3 regions of the Leuconostoc sp. DB-1 genome follow, and region 2 is predicted to be linked to each of the others. Evidence: riboswitches for the same ligand, from Rfam matches in the RefSeq annotation. Region 2 holds a riboswitch; each other region holds the start of a gene.
What was found. A riboswitch is a leader RNA that binds a small molecule or an ion and turns the genes downstream of it on or off. The one in region 2 is predicted to bind thiamine pyrophosphate.
Positions count from the first base shown of each region.

Region 1: linked by a shared signal. The riboswitch ahead of HFP47_RS02465 (ECF transporter S component) and the one ahead of HFP47_RS03300 (solute carrier family 23 protein) in region 2 are both predicted to bind thiamine pyrophosphate.
Region 3: linked by a shared signal. The riboswitch ahead of tenA (thiaminase II) and the one ahead of HFP47_RS03300 (solute carrier family 23 protein) in region 2 are both predicted to bind thiamine pyrophosphate.

Region 1 covers NZ_JABFNJ010000001.1:515,360-519,791, forward strand. The annotation lists gene HFP47_RS02450 (energy-coupling factor transporter transmembrane protein EcfT) at 1-348, opposite strand, end outside; gene HFP47_RS02455 (ATP-binding cassette domain-containing protein) at 345-1,718, opposite strand; gene HFP47_RS02460 (thiamine-binding protein) at 1,749-2,042, opposite strand; gene HFP47_RS02465 (ECF transporter S component) at 2,039-2,620, opposite strand; TPP riboswitch at 2,900-2,989, opposite strand; gene HFP47_RS02470 (class I SAM-dependent methyltransferase) at 3,241-3,930, shown strand; gene HFP47_RS02475 (Nif3-like dinuclear metal center hexameric protein) at 3,927-4,432, shown strand, end outside.
Region 2 covers NZ_JABFNJ010000001.1:712,464-716,895, reverse strand. The annotation lists gene HFP47_RS03300 (solute carrier family 23 protein) at 576-1,862, opposite strand; TPP riboswitch at 1,940-2,039, opposite strand; TPP riboswitch at 2,122-2,211, opposite strand; gene celB (PTS cellobiose transporter subunit IIC) at 2,387-3,721, opposite strand; gene HFP47_RS03290 (sugar transporter) at 3,739-4,293, opposite strand; gene HFP47_RS03285 (PTS cellobiose transporter subunit IIA) at 4,250-4,432, opposite strand, start outside.
Region 3 covers NZ_JABFNJ010000001.1:1,298,640-1,303,071, reverse strand. The annotation lists gene hisI (phosphoribosyl-AMP cyclohydrolase) at 1-160, shown strand, start outside; gene hisE (phosphoribosyl-ATP diphosphatase) at 184-528, shown strand; gene hisC (histidinol-phosphate transaminase) at 512-1,585, shown strand; gene tenA (thiaminase II) at 1,673-2,377, opposite strand; TPP riboswitch at 2,449-2,551, opposite strand; TPP riboswitch at 2,684-2,772, shown strand; gene HFP47_RS06295 (ECF transporter S component) at 2,896-3,486, shown strand; gene HFP47_RS06290 (ATP-binding cassette domain-containing protein) at 3,500-4,432, shown strand, end outside.

The sequences.
Region 1 (4,432 bases), 200 kb from region 2:
GTAGACAAAAGTGGTTGGCACACGAAATTTTTGTTCGAGTGTGTCTAGAAGCAAGATCATGTCAGTTGTAAACGAAAAAGCTGCTCCTAGGAATATGTAGGCAACAATTCGAGTCATCATGATAATTGCCATTTCATGGGAACCAAAAGTTGTAAATGATGTCCATGCACCTAAGACAGGCAAGATAGGCATGGCAATTAATAGCAAATAACGTTTCCAAGACAGTTTTGAAAAAACAAGATAAATACCAGCAATAATCGCTACAACAACATTGACTTGATAATTAAGGACAAAAGTTAGTTCGATGCTAACGATAAGTATAAGTAGAAATTTAACACTTGGATTCATAAAAAATGCTCCATATATTGTAAAGTTCGATTAGATAGATGCAAATGATAATCAATGATTGGGCGTAGCTGATCTAGTTGGTGGCTAATAATAATAAAACGTTGCCGTCCATTATCTGCGATTTCTCGTAAAATTTCGCCTACAACCCGAACGGAATCTGTGTCCAGACCAGCAATAGGTTCGTCTAACAATAATATTGGTGTGCCAACAATTAACATCACCAAGAGTTGAACTTTTTTCTTTTGCCCGCCAGAGAGCTGATAAACGACATGATCTTGTAGCCCATCCAAATTTAAGCGCTCTAAGTAACGAGTAATTACGTTTTCGGACCATTTTTCTGGTTGTTGCGCATGTTGCATGCTCAACGCGATTTCCTCACGAATCGTCATTCGTAAAAACTGCCGTTCTGCATTTTGAAAGATCAATGCTACTTGTTTTGCATATTTAGCAGCATTAAATTTTTTGATATTTTGATCTATATACAAAATGTCACCCTGGTAGGATTTTAGTCGAGTTAGCGCATTGAAAAGGGACGACTTGCCTGTGCCATTTGCTCCAGTAAAGAGCGTAATTCCACCGGGAGACAAAGGTAAATCAGAAATACTAATTAATTGACGTTGCCCCACTAAAAGTTCAAAATTTTTTAATTGCAAAACACCTTCTTTAGGTAATTGCAGGTGGACATTTTGTTCCGGTAAAATACGATTCTGAAAGTTACTAACAGTTGCTACTTTTTTGTGGTGTATTTCCCACACATGATCAACAAGTGGCTCGTACCCATGTAAATCATGATCAGTGATTAATATAGTGGTTTGTCCCTGTATTTGTAAATCTTTCAATTTAGCTAATAGGTCTTGGCGAGATTGGCTATCAATATTTGCAAAAGGTTCGTCTAATAATAAGAAATCACTTTGCATTGCAACAATGATAGCCAATGCAACTTTTTGTTTTTCACCACCTGATAAGGTGTCAATGTCTTGATGAGTTAAGTCTGAAATACCAACAAATTCTAGAGCGTGCGTTGCACGTTGCTTGATATCAGAAGGATCAACTTGCAAGTTTTCTAAAGTGAAAATCAATTCATCCAGTGGCGTTTTCATAACAAATTGTGTGTCTGGATCTTGAAATAAAAAACCGACGACTTTGGCTTTCTCGTTAGCCGGTAATGTGGTAACTGCTTGATCATTAACAAGTACTTCACCTTTTAGTTGCGGATATAATCCTGCAAATATTCGGAGAAGGGTTGATTTTCCAGAGCCAGAGGGACCAATTAGCAGGTTAAAACTATTGTGAGATATTGACATGGTGGTATCATCAAGTATTTTTGTATTGCCATATGACAAACTGATATGTTTTAAATGAGTAACCATAATAATTCCCTATGTACGCGGAAATTCCGCTTATTTATATTTATCTGTTTTCTTTGCAATGGTTAAAACATCAGAATCTGTAGCCATGTTTATTTTGCTGTATACCATGACAGGGATGTCACTAATTTCTGCTGCAACCTTGGGCAAATTTTTTAAAATATCCATTAGTTGATCGTAATCACCTTCGAGAGTTGATTCGAAAGCACCTACCTGATAGTTGACACCACTCTTGTCAATATAAGCAATCACATGATCAACTATGCGAATGACTTCTTCTGTGTCAGCTGTCATCGGCAATACTTGGACCGCAATACTTGATATCATGAGACCACCTCGTTTTTATTGACCTCTAGAATACCTGATTTAGCAACTAATTTTTGTGTGAAGTAAACGATAACTCCTGCAAAAATAGCTGCTGAAATGAGGCGAGTAATAAATAATCCAATCAACAAACCAAATGAGTAGTCAGCATAACCATTACGGAACAGGTCCCAAATAAACGTCACAATGGTAACTGTGATGACAGACATTGACAAACTCGTTTTGTCCCAACGACGGTAGCCAAATACAGCAAATCCAAGTTCGGTACCAAACCCTTGGATTAATGCAGAAACAACGTTCATGACACCCCATTGAGAGCCAAACACCATTTCAATTGTGCCGCCAAGTGTTTCACCTATAATTGATGCGCCAGGACGACGTAAGATGAACCCAGCCATCGGACCAGCCATTAGCCAAGGACCCAATGTTGCATCATTAGCATATGCGCTTAATCCAAATGGTGTTAAAAAGGCAGCGATGACATTATAACCAAATGCCCAAGCCCAAAATATAAATCCAAAAAAAACACCGATTAGTGCGATGAAGATAACATCGCGAAGTGACCATTTGTTTGCAGACATTTGCAAAACCTCCTAAAATTTCCGATATTAACCAATAGGTGCATGAGCTATACAACTGTTTACATGACTTATTGGTTAATAATTGATGTAACCGAAATCACCGCAAAATCGGGTGTAATTAGAAAAAGCCAGACTTCACAAGGAAGACTGGCTTGAAAAATTGTGGTCATGATCTCAATGCAGAAACGTTACTTAACAAACTTGTGTTATTTCATCATCATATATTATAGTGATAACGTTACAAAACATAGTACCGTCAAGATATGTCAGTTCATTAATACATTTTCAAGTAAATCTCCCTACGCTAGTATTAACTAGATCAGGTGTGATGGGTTTTATCTCAGCGCGACGGCACCCCAGATTTTGGTGTTTTCAGTTATTTGTGAAAAGCTCACGCCTAGAGTGTAACACAAGACAAATTATCGTGCAAACTATTCGTATGCAATAGAATTTAATCCCAAAATTATGTTATATTTTCTAACATTCTAATGTTTTTAATTATGAAATTTGAGTATGATGTAACTTGTGGTCTTTATTAATTAAAAGTACATGATATCAGCGAGATATTGACTTATTTGTTATACTAAAATGAGTAAAAAAAACAACTTTAAGGATAGAAAATGGACAGTATTCATCTTTCACCACGGCTTGCAGCTGTGGCTTCATTTGTACCCAAAGGCGCAAGGTTAGCCGATATTGGCTCTGATCACGCCTATTTACCTGCTAATCTATTAATCAATAACAAAATATCGTTTGCGATTGCTGGTGAGGTTGCTAAAGGACCTTACGAAAATGCGCAGCACGAAATTGTTCGAAGAGCGTTAACCACACAACTTGAGGCGAGATTGGCGAATGGATTAGCGGCAATTAAAGATGAGGATCATATTGACACGGTCACAATCGCTGGTATGGGTGGTGTCTTAATTACAGATATATTAGAAGCGGGATTTTCAAGAGCAAAACGTTTTGAAACGCTTATACTACAACCTAATACTGATGAGCACATTGTGCGAACATGGCTAAACAACCATCAGTATAAAATTAACGACGAGGTTATTGAACAAGAGGATAACCACTTTTATGAAATTATGATTGCAACAAAGGGCACCCAAAGTTTATCAAGCCTCGATAAAAAATTTGGTCCTGTCTTGCGAAAGAGAAAAACGTCAGTTTTTGTTGCTAAATGGCAGAAAGAATTGGATCGTATCGACACAATTTTTGAAAATCTTGAATTTGCTGGAAAAGCTGATTCACCCATTTATCAAGATTGGAAAAAAAAATATCAGCAAATTCAGGAGGTTATCAAGTGATTGCACAAGAGTTAATTGACAAGATTGAACTTTTTGCGCCGAAACAATTAGCTGAGGAGGGTGACCCCACGGGATTGCAAATTGGTGATCCTAAGCAGCCTGTACATCGAGTAATGACAGCCCTTGATGTTCGTCCAGAAGTGGTTCAAGAAGCAATTGATAATCAGGTCAATTTTATATGGGCACACCATGAGATCATGTTCTTCCCGGCGAAAAATCTAGACTTATCACAGCCTCAAAATCGAATGTATGCAGATTTGATTCAACACCATATCGTTGTTTATGCTTCACATACTAATATGGACAGTGCACAAGGTGGCATGAATGATTGGTTGGCCGAGGCACTTGGTATTCAAGATGTAGTGCCTTTAGTACCAAATGTAGATAAGAAAACTGGTCTTGGCAGGATCGGACAATTAGAGCAACCAATTTCTGTACAAGAATACGCTGTGAAAATTCGTGATTTGTTTCATGTTCAAGCAGTGCGTGTTATTGCTAAAGA
Region 2 (4,432 bases):
GGCTCATGATTTTTTCTGCTTCTTGAAGAGCAACGATTAGTTCCGAATAGTTTAGTTGGTTATTTTCAAAAAAGATATGGCTATTTTCAGTACCAAATTCTCGTATAGCGGTTGATATATAGCGAGATAAAGAAGAGTTAGGGTTATCTGCCATACCCGGAAACAAAGAAAGTATTCTAATTTTATCCGTATTAGGCAAAACGTTTTTCTTGAATCCTGCCCGCATAGATTCTTCCCAAATATTTAAATTCGAGATATAATGTTTGCTTCTATGATTAATATTTGTTGTGCCACTCGAATAAAAAACATCCGCAGCTTGATTAATATCTTCGGTTGACAGAATTAATTCTTTGTACGCTTGAATCGGAATTAGCGGAACCTCGCGCCAGTTTTTTACAGTCAAGAGGTTTTTATGTCGCAATTGGGCAAATTTTTTATACGGTAAATTGTTTTGAAATTGATAAGCAAAAATGCGCATAACTAGCTGATTGAAGTCCGATTCATATCGCTCTGTTTGATGATCCTTGTATTTATTAATGAAAGTTAAAATGTCGCTTTGAATTTTTTTAGATTTTTCAATCATGAGATCCTCTTATATTTTTTATCATTCGTGGTAAGTTAACCAAGGCAAACTGTAAGATGATGGCAGACAACGCACCGACTAATATGCTATTAGATAATAATTCACCTGTAACACCTGACCAGCCGGTTGCATAGTTAGGCAGAGCAATCGCTAGTATGATAGACAATCCAATAATCATGTTATTTTCATTGTTGTCAGGCGCTCTTTTCAAAATGTTGAATCCAGTCAGAATTAAAGTTGTTGCTGCGGGCAAAAATATGCCCCCAATCACTGGACTAGGCGTTATTGCCAAAAACGCACCAATTTTAGGAACAAAACCTAGTACGACAAACAAAATCCCTGCAATAATTACTGGTATTCTCGAAACATTACCAGTTAAGTTTAAAATCCCTACATTCTGCGCAAAAGCAGTTGTTGGAAAGCCTCCGAACAAGGATGAAAACATTGATCCCGCAGATTCGCCAATTAGACCATTTTGAATGCGCCTTGGTGAAATATTTTCTTTTAAAGTATCGCCAGCTGCCTGATAGACACCTAAAGCCTCTACCACTGCAACCACATAGGCAACAAAGAATGTCAAAAACATGACCCAATTAAACTTTAGCGATCCATAAGGCAATAAATGAGGCATGCCAAACCATGATTTTGTTGATAATACGCTGTAATCTACGACACCTAACGAAACTGCTAGAATATCACCAACAATTAGCGCGATTAAAAAGGAAAAACGTTTCCAAAATCCCTTACCAAATATCGACAATAGAATGACAATAGTTGCTGTAGTAATAGACAAAATAAGTGTTGTTGGTGAAGAGAAACCTTTATCACCTGGATAAACACCTAAGAATTCAGATAGTGTGAATCCAGATAAAGAAATACCAACCAAAAATATTAGTGTTCCGGTAATTGCCGGTGTCAATAATTTGATTAGTTTATTGATAAGTCCTGTAACAGACAATAAAAATACAATGAGTGCACTCAGTAAAATTGAACCACTCGCCGTTGCTAACTGACCAGCTTTACCAGCATTAATCATTAACGCGTCAAAAGCAGCTGACGGCCCTTGAACAATAGGCAGCTTCGCTAATTTTGTTGCCTGTGTAAGCGTGACTAATCCTGAAACAATAAAAATCGTGTTCACAAGATTAGTTGATAAGTTCAGTGAGAGCCCTGCGGCAGCGGCAACATAAATTGGATCTAACCACACGTTAGAAACAAACACGTGCTGTATTCCAGCTAGGCCATGATCCATGATTCGGTTATGTTTTGGTGTCATCATAATTAAATTCCTTTTCCAATAAAAAAGTGCCCTTAAATACATAAAAAAGGACACTTTTGACAACAGTACATGTCGTTATCAAATATTGGTCACTTTCCTACGCTAGTATTAACTAGATCAGGTTCAAAGGGACCGATATACATCATCTCAGTCTTTGCGACGCCCCTAGTGATTATTATTCATTTTTCAAAAAAATCCTCTCAATAAGTCATTTTATGCAATAAAAAAACATTTTTCTCACCTAGAGAAAAATGCTACGTTAAAAAATGTAGCACTTTCCTACGCTGATGTTAATCAGTTCAGGTTCGAAGGGTTCTTCTCAGCCATTTTGGCGCCCCTAGCACAAGCATTATTGTATCATAAATTTTCTATTAAATGTAAGTAATTCATTCTATTTTTCACATAAGTTTGTCATTAAGTGATATCCTTACTGATGAAATTTACCTTTCACAAATCAGCCAGTCGAGAATATAAAAAATACCAGTCTGTTACTAAACACAGACCAGTATTTTGATGCCTCGTCATTAAGGCTGTACTTGTGTTTTCCCCTGCTCATCATTGTACAACTTAGTATCATATATTTTGATAAATGGTAAGTAAATAATGAAAGCTATTACAACACAGATTATTGCTAAGACTGCTGCTTTCCAATCAACGGTACTAATAAATGCACCGATTCCGGCTGGGGATGGCCATGGTGCTTGAATAACAATTGGCCGAATGATATGGAAGTTAATGGCTGCATAAGCAACGGAAGCTGTTGCCATTGGTGCCAAGAAAAATGGAATAGCTAGATAAGGATTATAAACAATTGGTAATCCAAATATTAACGGCTTGTTAATATTAAAAAGTGATGGTACGATTGAAGCTCGGCCTAAAACTTTTAGCTGTTCGGAACGTGCTAGTAAAGTAATAAATATGCATAATCCAAGTGTCGCACCAGAGCCACCTAAGATAGCAAAGGCATTATTAAATTCTCCAGCAAACGGTATGTTAGCCCCATTTGAATTTGCTACCATATTTGCTAAGAAGATAGGCGTAATAAATGCGGAAATAATGTTAGCGCCATGAATACCAACAATCCACAAGGCATGAATCAAGAACTCAATCACCATAATTCCTAGCCAGGTGCTAGTCATGCTTGTAACGAAGCTAAATGGTATTGCAATCATTTTGAAAATGTCAGTACCGAGTAACACTAAGGAACCATTAATACCCAGTACAACAAAAGCAATAACGAAAGTTGGAATCAATGCCGTAAATGATCTTGATACACCTTCCGGTACAGCATCCGGCATTTTAATCGTCCAGTTATGTTTCACACAGAATGAATACAACCAAACTGCTAAAATAGCCATAATAATCGCTGTGAAAATACCACTTGTTCCAACACGGTCGATTGTGCTAGTCATTCTAAATCCGTTGATAACTGTCTCGTCCTTGGATATAGTATTTAGCAGAACAATTTTTCCGCCTTTTAAAACCAATTCTGGCAAGCACATAAAGAATGCAAATAGTGATAAGAAGGCACCATTTAATGGCGCTACTTTTAGTTTATCTTCTGTTTGAATAATACGAGTTAATTCAAAACCAATTGCTAAACTAAAATACATGGCTAAGATACCCATGGTTGCTGTGTTGGCAATCATGTACAAATCGCTAAACTTAAAGAATGTTGCGTCGAAAAAATCATTTAAGAACGGAAATACTGTCGGCAATATATTCAAAACTAATATCATAGATCCAACAATTGTAAAAGGAATTGAAGCCATACCAGCAGCCATGATAGCTCTCACAATTCTATATTGGGAAACTTTGGTCATTGGTTTCAAAAGCACTTTTTGTAGGAAGTTAAACATAGGTCCATTTTCCATAACTATTTCATCTCCTTATTATTTTTAAGAACGGACTGATAGGCTGTCAAACGTGCGTAATATTTATCGTGATTTGTTGCAATCAAGCCTAACCTTTTGTTAACTATGAGAAGTATGCTACTACTGAGTAATAACAGGATTAGTACCACTAAGCGGTTACTACCAGTATTTTGTATAAATTGGTAAAAAAATGTAAATAACGATGTTGGGATGCTCACCATTAAAATGATATTCACGATAAGCTGTGATGTGAAGAACACTTTTGAATAAATCAGTTGGTTCGTATGATGTCCAAATAACTTAATTTGTTCAATAATTGCTAGCGAAGCGATAAACATTAAAGCAACAGGTATCAGTGCCACTAGGGTCTGCCACATAATTATGGCCCAATACAAGTTTACGAACAGAAAGAATGCTGTGGCATAACGGATTAACATGAATCGATTAAACTGCATGCTTTTAAGGCTCATTTCCGTACGATTTTTTTCGATTGCGACCTCTAAACCGTGCTGTTTATCCTGTGGCTTTTTTGGCCCTCGTTTGATTCCTTTTTTCAATGTCTTGTACCTCCTCATAAAGAGTCTGCATTTCAATAGCCATCTCACGTAAAGTCATCGTTGTCATTAAGTGGTCTTGTGCATGGACTAATATAATTTCCATATCAATATGACTACCCTCAGCGTATTCTTGTAACAA
Region 3 (4,432 bases), 590 kb from region 2:
TTTAGATACTCTGCTAATTCATGTGAATCCTGCAGGGCCAGCCTGTCATACTAATGCTTACTCATGTTTTTTTAACACGATAAAAGGTGAAGGTTTAGCAGATGCTAATCAAGCAACCATTGCAAATAAATGGACTGATGGTTATTTTCCAAAAGAGTAAATACCACACTAAAAGGAGAAATGATGCCACAACAAACAATTGAAGAACTTTATGAACAAGCACTTGAGCGCAAACAAAATCCCCAAACAGGATCCTATACTGATTATCTATATCAAAAAGGATTAGATAAAATTCTAAAAAAAGTGGGAGAAGAAAGCACGGAAGTAATTCTCGGCGCCAAAAATAATAATGAAGAGCTAATTTATGAAACTTCAGATTTATTGTTTCATTTAATGGTCTTATTAGTTGAAAAGGGTGTCAGTTTAGATGATATTAAAGATGAATTAGGGTCACGCTTAGGAAAAAAATCATTATTGCATGAACGCGCTGATTGGCGAGGAGATAAGAAAAATGAAAAAGACAGTTAAAGCTTTAGCAGCTTATCAAGCAGAATTACCAGTAGAAACTGTAAAAGCAAAGTATGGATTGCAACATTTAGCCCGCTTATCAGCCAATGAATCTGTGTATGGTCCATCACCCAAAGTTGCTCAAGCTGTACGTGCTGTTTCCGATGATATTTTAGGTTATTATCCAGATGGGCAAGCGACAGAACTACGTGAAGCGGTAGCTGAGTTAAATCATGTTGACCCACAACATTTGGTGTTTGGTGCTGGCGCAGATGAATTGATTGAGCTGTTGACTCGTGTTGTGTTGGAACCAGGATCAAATATTATTATTCCCAATCCGACATTTGGTGAATATGCGATGCATGCACAAATCGAACAGTCTACAACAAAAAAAATACCCGTTAATGTTGATAACGGGCATGTTGATTTTGATGCGATTTTAGATGCTATTGATGATAAAACTGCTATGGTATGGATAGCTAACCCCAACAATCCAACAGGGGTATTCGAAACAACCAGCTCCATTAAGCGCTTTTTGGACAAGCTGCCAGCAAATATTACGTTAGTAGTGGACGAAGCCTACTATGATTTTGTAGATGAACCTGATGCTACCGTGGCACCTTTGGTAGCTGAGTACACAAACTTGGTTGTGCTACGTACCTTATCAAAGGCATACGGTCTAGCTAATTTACGTGTTGGATATGGCATCATGCAAGATACCCTTTATAGTGCGATGCAAGCAGTTCGTTTACCCTATAATTTATCAACCTATCAGATTGCTGGTGGCACGGCTGCTGTATTAGATCAAGAGTACTTGCAGAAAAATGTCCAACGTTTTCAAGTAGAGCGCCAAAAGTTCCAAGATTTTTTGACTAAAAATAAGTTTAAGTTTTATGAATCACAGGCTAATTTTATTTGGATAAAGGTTGGCGAAACGAAAAAAGTTGGTCAAAAATTATTAGAACAAGGTTTCCAAGTCAACGATCGACTTAATCCTGAGTGGATTCGTATTGCGTTAGGTACACCAGAAGACAATGCTGAATTAAAATTAGCTTTTTTGAAAGCTACAAACAAATAAATTCACGGATACACAAAAATGTTGCGTCATTAAATAACGACGCAACATTTTTGTGTTATTAAATTTCACTTCTTTACATCAATAGCCTTACAAAGTGTTTGCCTGATTTAATACATCTTTGAAGCGCCAGTCTTCTTGGTGGTAGGCTTGTTCCCAGAACTGCCATTCTAATTCACAACTTTTAAGAAAAAAATGTGTGGCCTGTTGGCGTTGTTGAGTTGTTGCATTTTCTGCCAAGCGATCTATCCATTCAAAGATTTTGTCAGATAGTGAAACTTCCGAATCATCATCTGTATTATCATAAAAATCAATCCAGCTTTTGAATGGGTTATCATTTGTGTTTGCTTTCTCCTGAACTTGTTTTTTTGCAATTTCATTATAGGTCCAAGGGCACGCCTGAAAAGCAGCTAGAATATTTAATAAGGAGCCGGTGTCAGCCGCACGATACATATGTGATTCGTATAGATATGCTTTAGGTGTTGGCGTGGCGTGTTGCAATGTTTCATATTCAACGCCGGCAACGTCACAAAAAACATGATGGGGATGAATTTCGCTATTTAAAATGAAATCAATTGAATCAGCAAAAAATTTCATTTCATTACGATCAGTTAATTTTGTAATGGCATTGGCATAAATTTTGATAAATTCACTAAGATATTGGAAATCTTGTTCAACGTAAAAAATCAAAGCTTCTCGGGGAACGTAAGCGTCCGCAATGCCACGAACAAATGCGTGATCATGAATGGCTGTCATAATTGGTGCAGCTTGGGTGCGCAATTCTTCTGAAAACATAATTTCTCCTAAAATCTTTACATATCCAACAAAAAAACTCTCTCTTGACTAGGCAAAAAAGAGTATCTTTTGTAAAAAGAATACCACTTTCCTACGCTAGCATTGACTAGATCAGGTTCGAAGGGATTGATAAATAATATCATCTCAGCCAAGAAGGCACCCCTAGTGGACAGCATATATATTTTTTAATGAGATTAGCATAGCATTGAAAAATTAAAATTGCAAATGGTTTTATGGTGTAGCTAATGGGCTAGAAAATTTCTTTGCATTTAAAATTAGAATAGGTTATACTAATTCACGAAGTTAATATTTTATCTGGGGTACCGTAAGGTTGAGATAATACCCATTGAACCTGTCAGGTTAATACCTGCGAAGGAAGAATAAGTTAGATTAAGATGTCTTTTTGATGCCATCAATCACTAAATTCTTTTGTGGTTGGTGGCTTTTTGTATGGACACTTATACTATAAAAGGTATTTTATCGAAACATACAACCTCGAAACAAGAGGAGAGATGTTTATGGAACAAGTAGAAACAGTAACAGCGGGATCAAAAGGGAAATGGTCTTTGCGAGAAGTCATTTTAATGGCGTTGATTGGTATTGCCTTTGGTGTGATTTATTTTATTATGGATCCAGTGTACACAGCACTTGATGCAGTCTTAGTTCCGCTTGGGTTACACCAATACACCATTGCAATCACTATTGGGCCATGGATGATGGCAGCCCCATTGGCTAGTTATTTATTGAAACGTGTTGGTGCGGGATTAATAGGTGAATTGCTTGGCGCCACTGGAGAAGCCTTGTTGGGCGGCTATTGGGGTGTTGCAACACTAATTTCTGGATTTATTCAAGGTATCGGATCAGAGCTTGGTTTTACTTTGACAGGATATAAAAGCTGGAAAATGGGTTTGATTTTGTCAACATTTACTGGAACATGCGTGACATTCATCTGGTCATTGTTCCACGATGGATATCTACAATTTGATTTTGGTATGCTAGTTGGGTTGTTTATTGTTCGCTGGATTTCAATTGCATTTTTTGCCGGTCTATTAGTTTACTGGATTGTCAACTTGCTAGAGAAGTCTAAATTATTAAAAACAAACCGATAAGGTCAATAAAAGTATGACGGAATTAAAGGCCAATCATTTGGATATTAAATTTGACGATGAAATTATCTTAGAAGATATTTCACTGGAGATTAGACCAGAACAATTTATATTATTAGTTGGTTCATCTGGATGTGGCAAATCAACTTTGATGACTGCCTTAGCTGGGTTATATCCTAAATATGGCGGCGAATTGTCACAGGAAGTGTCTTTGAACCATCAATCAATTGCTCAAATCAAAGCGAACCATCGCGCTAAAAAAGTTGCCATGCTATTTCAGCATCCAGATCAACAATTTGCCATGGATCGCGTAGAAGATGAATTAATTTTTTCATTAGAAAATTTATCTTTAACTACCGAGGAAATTGATAAGAGAATTAATTCTGCTTTATCAGAGGTAGGAATTGAATCACTGCGACACCGAGAACTTTCATACTTGTCAGGTGGAGAATTGCAAAAGGTTGCTTTAGCTGAAACATTAGCGATGGGTGCAGAAATTATTTTATTGGATGAACCTTTTGCGGCCGTTGATCCAGAGCATCGACATGAGTTACAAGTATTGTTAAAAAAATTAGTTGATCAAGGACATGGTATTTTAGTTTCAGATCATGACACAAGTGGATACGAAAATCTGATAACAGATTTATATCGTATTGAAAATCGACATATAGCATGTATTGATTCTACAGCTTGGTCTCCTTTTTTTAAACAAGATGTAAATGATAGTATTGTTACTAATGATGAATTTAATGAGTCTGTGTTTAGCATGGCACATGTGACGGTAAACAACGGTAAACAATCCATATTGAAGAATAGCAGTTTTGAGTGGGCAAAAGATAAAATCACCTTAATTACTGGACCCAATGGTATTGGAAAATCAAGCTTACTGCTTACTTTTGCAAGATTACACGATTATGAGGGCTCGTTGTTGTATCAAAGGAAGCTACTC